Regions from separate parts of the Geobacillus sp. Manikaran-105 genome, predicted to be linked through region 2. Evidence: predicted binding sites of a transcription regulator. Region 2 holds the regulator's gene; the other holds the start of a gene.
What was found. Region 2 encodes Rex, which represses fermentation and respiration genes when NADH is low (regulators of the CRP and FNR family bind a similar motif). Its sites were predicted from a motif close to TTGTGAAATATTTCACAA; they were not measured.

Region 1: the regulator Rex is predicted to act here: its motif matches at 1,575-1,592, upstream of CV945_RS06685 (cytochrome ubiquinol oxidase subunit I).

What each region holds. Positions count from the first base shown of each region.
Region 1 is NZ_PIJG01000016.1:16,822-19,023, reverse strand. It holds gene CV945_RS06690 (cytochrome d ubiquinol oxidase subunit II) at 1-21, opposite strand, end outside; gene CV945_RS06685 (cytochrome ubiquinol oxidase subunit I) at 18-1,355, opposite strand; gene CV945_RS06680 (SpoVR family protein) at 1,640-2,202, opposite strand, start outside.
Region 2 is NZ_PIJG01000067.1:5,369-7,570, reverse strand. It holds gene tatC (twin-arginine translocase subunit TatC) at 1-513, opposite strand, end outside; gene tatA (twin-arginine translocase TatA/TatE family subunit) at 534-686, opposite strand; gene CV945_RS15250 (redox-sensing transcriptional repressor Rex) at 704-1,345, opposite strand; gene moaC (cyclic pyranopterin monophosphate synthase MoaC) at 1,361-1,849, opposite strand; gene abc-f (ribosomal protection-like ABC-F family protein) at 1,945-2,202, shown strand, end outside.

The DNA of each region.
Region 1 (2,202 bases), on a different contig from region 2:
ACCGATGACTTCAAGCGTCACGGCGCCACCTCCCCACGCTCCGCCAGTTCCCGCTCAACCGGATTGTGGCGAAACAAACGGACAAGGACGATCACGCTGGCGATTCCTAATACGAGGTATAATATGCAAAACAACACAAGCATCACATCGACATGGGCAGACGATGTTGCAGCTTCGGCCGTTTTCATATAACCGCGCAAAATCCATGGCTGCCGACCGACCTCCGCCAAATACCATCCGGCTTCAATCGCGATCATCGACAACGGCCCCCCTGCAGTCAACAATCCAAAAAACCAAGTTTTCTCTGTCCATTTCCAACGAAAAATCGATCCAAGCCAATAAGCAGCCGATAAAATCATCAAAAACACACCAATCGTCACCATGGCATCGAACAAATAGTGGATATAAAGCGGCGGGCGCTCATCTTTCGGAATGTCGTTCAGCCCGGTCACAACCGCCCCCGGGTGGTTGTGCGCCAAAATGCTTAACGCATATGGGATTTCAATGGCATACTTCACCTCGCCATCCTCTGTCAGCATGCCAAACAACACGAGCGGCGCGTGGGAGCTCGTTTCAAAATGCCACTCGGCAGCCGCCAGCTTTTCCGGCTGGTATTCGGCCAAAAACTTGCCTGACAAGTCGCCGACAAGAGCGCTCGCTGCGGAAAAAATGAACGCCGTTTTCATCGTCAGATGAAGCGCCTTGCGGTGATACACGTGGCGGTTGCCCTTCCATAAATGCCACGCCGCGATCGAAGCGAGCACAAACGCCGACGTCATATACGCCGTCGCCAACACGTGGGCGACTTTTGTCGGCATGGCCGGATTGAACATCGCGGCGATCGGGTCGATGTTGACGAGCTCGCCGTTTTTCATCTCAAACCCTTGCGGCGTGTTCATAAAGGCGTTCACCATCGTAATAAACATGGCCGAAGCCGAAGAGCCGACCGCCACCGGAATGAGCAACAGCAAATGTTTTTTCTGGTTTTCAAATCGGTCCCATGTATACAAATAAATCCCGAGAAAAATGGCTTCAAAAAAGAAGGCGAACGTCTCCATAAACAGCGGCAAACTGATCACTTGGCCAGCCAGCTGCATAAAGTTCGGCCATAAAAGCGACAGCTGCAAGCCGATCGCCGTTCCGGTCACAACGCCGACGGCGACGGTGATGACAAAGCCGCGCGTCCAGCGGCGGGCGAGCAAAATGTAATGCATATCGTTTTTCCGAATTCCGACCCACTGGGCAATGGCGATCATGAGCGGAATCCCGACGCCGATCGTGGCGTAAATGATATGAAACGTCAACGTCAACTCTGTCAGCACACGGCTGAGCCACACTGGATCATACTCGCGCACGGTTCATCCCCCCTGTGAAAACAGCCGTCCCAGCAACGAAACAAACACGGCGGCTGCCGCCAAAAAACTAATCCAGATGAGCCACGTTTCTTGCCGTTTCCACACGTTCATTCCTCCCCGTACATGCCTCACACAATATAATTGTGATAAGCATCACAATCCAGCTGTGTTTATTATCCCATAAACTTTCTGCTCTTATCCATCGCAAATTCGAATAATTTGTGACGTTTTTCACATATCTGCCGTGACAAACAAAAAAAGCAGGATATCCCTGCCGTTCGTCATCACAAATATTTTCGATGCACTGTCTTCCCATCATACGTAAACAACATCGGCTTTTCCTCGACGACCGTCTCCATATGGACCGGACGGCCCCACAACTGATAAATGTATGGCAGCACTTTTTCCAAATACTTCAGATCGAGTTCGATCCCTTCATACCAATGTTTTAAATACAGCTCTCCGTTGCGCATATAATCGCCGTCATTGACCGTGATATACGGGAATCCGCCGTTCACCCGCATGCTGACGAGTTGGTCGCGGATATGTTCCCAATGCTTGTCGACAATTTTGTAATCTTTCCCTTGTTTTTGGAATAAGTACATATCTTCCCGCATGATCAGCTCTTTCGTCAAATAGTTGCGCAAAAACGAAATATCGGATTCCAGCTCGCGCACTTCAAAAATTTTCGCCCGTCCTGAGCCTGGCTTGACACCGTATTTTTTCATCTCTTCCGTCGGGTTGTTCCAGCGCTCTTCGATGTCCTCAAAAATTTTCAGCCCTAAATAGTACGGATTGATGCCGGTGCGCGACGGCTGCACAACGTTGGCATTTAACTTCGCGAATT
Region 2 (2,202 bases):
AACAATCGGCAGCTGAAACACGATGCCAAACGGCAGCACGAGCTGCAGCAAAAACTGAAAATATTCGTTAATGCCGATCATCTGTTGAATGCCGAGCCGTTCCGCCAGCTGATTCATAAACCGGACGACAAATGGAAACAAGACGAAATACGCAAAACCAACCCCGGCTAAAAATAGAATGATCGATGCTGGAATGTAGCTGAGCGTTGCTTTCCGCTCTTTTTTATACAGCCCCGGACTGACGAACGCCCAAATTTGATAGAGCAGCACCGGAGCGGTCAGTACAGCGGCAATGACAAAGGCAAACTGAAAATACACTTTAATCGGATCGGTGAGGCGGAACGCGTTCATCGTCAGCTGTTTCGCTTCCGCAGTGTGCTGCAAATACACAATGACGTCGTCGACAAAAAAGAAGCTGGCTACAAGCGCCGCAACGAAAAAGAGAAGCACGATGATCAGCCGTTTCCGCAGCTCTCCGAGGTGTTCATACACGGACATTTCTTTGTCATTCATCGTTTCCCCATCCTGCCTTGTCATCGGTCGGTTTTCGTTTCTTCGTCATCAGCGAGCCCTTTTGTGGCGTCTTTAAACTCGCGAAGCGACTGGCCGAACGACCGCCCCAACTCCGGCAGCTTTTTCGTGCCAAACAGCAACAAAATGACAAGAACGAGCAACAAATATTTCATGTGTTGTTCTCTCCTTTTTACGATGGCGATGGATAGTTTTTCAAAAAATAGACGAGCGACTGCAGCTCAATGGCTAAATCGATATGATGGACGCGAATATGGTTCGGCACGTTCAACCGCGCCGGAGTAAAGTTTAAAATGCCTTTAATTCCTTGCGCGACAAGGCGGTCGGTCAGCGCTTGAGCCGCGGCGGCCGGCACGGTTAAAATCGCGACCGGAATGTCGCCGCGAAGCCGCTCCTCCAGCTCATCGAGATGATAGACCGGCACCCCGCCGACTGTCGTTCCGACCTTCCGTTCATCGACATCAAACGCCATGACAATTTTCGTGTTGTTATTTTTCGAAAAGTTGTAGTTTAAAAAGGCGGTGCCTAAATTGCCGACGCCAAACAAGGCGACTTCGGTCACTTCGTCCTCTTCAAGCGTCTGGCGGAAAAACGACAACAAATAATTGACATTATACCCGTATCCTTTTTTGCCGAGCGCGCCAAAATACGAAAAGTCGCGGCGAATTGTCGCCGGATCGACTTTCACCGCCTCGCTCAGCTCGGCGGAGGACACGCGCTGCTTCCCTGAGGCATGTAAATTTTTCAAAAACCGATAGTATAACGGCAGACGCTTGGCAGTCGCCTGCGGGATTTTCGGTTGTTCGTTGCTCATCGTTTCATCCCCCAGCTAATCGGTTTTCCGTCGATAATGGCCGGACTTCCCGCCCGTTTTTTCGACCAAATACGTTGGACCGATCGTCATTCCTTTATCGAGCGATTTGCACATGTCGTACACAGTCAATGCGCATACCGAAGCCGCCGTCAGCGCTTCCATCTCCACTCCTGTGCTCCCTTTCGTTTTGACCGTCACGGTAATCACAAGTTTATACGCTTCCGCCTCTTTTTCCCAAGCAAAGGCAATATCGACGCCTTTTAACATAAGCGGATGGCACATCGGAATGAGATCGGCCGTTTTTTTCGCCGCCATGACCCCGGCCACCTGGGCTACCGCCAGCACATCACCTTTCTCAATGGCATTGTTCGTCATCTTTTCGTAAATCTCTTCATTGACGGTGACGCTCGTTCTCGCCACCGCTATCCTGACCGTATCTTCCTTGTGTGTAATGTCGACCATTTTCGCCCGGCCTTGTTCATTGAAATGCGTAAACGATGACAAGACAATCTCCTCCATTTATCACTATACACCATTTTTCGTTATCTGTCTTTGACCGTTTTCGCGACTTGCGTTAAACTATTCGCGAGGTGACGGACATGATCATTTTGCAAGTGAATGGACTCACGAAATATTTTGGCGCTGACCTTATTTTATCGAATATAAAACTAGAAATACAGTCCCGCGCCCGCATTGCTCTTGTCGGCCGCAACGGCGCAGGCAAATCGACGCTGCTGAAGATCATCGCCGGCGAACTTTCTTCCGACAGCGGTGAAATCATCAAGCCAAGCCATATCAAAATCGGCTATTTGGCGCAAAACAGCGGGCTCGACTCGTCACGCTCCATTTGGGACGAG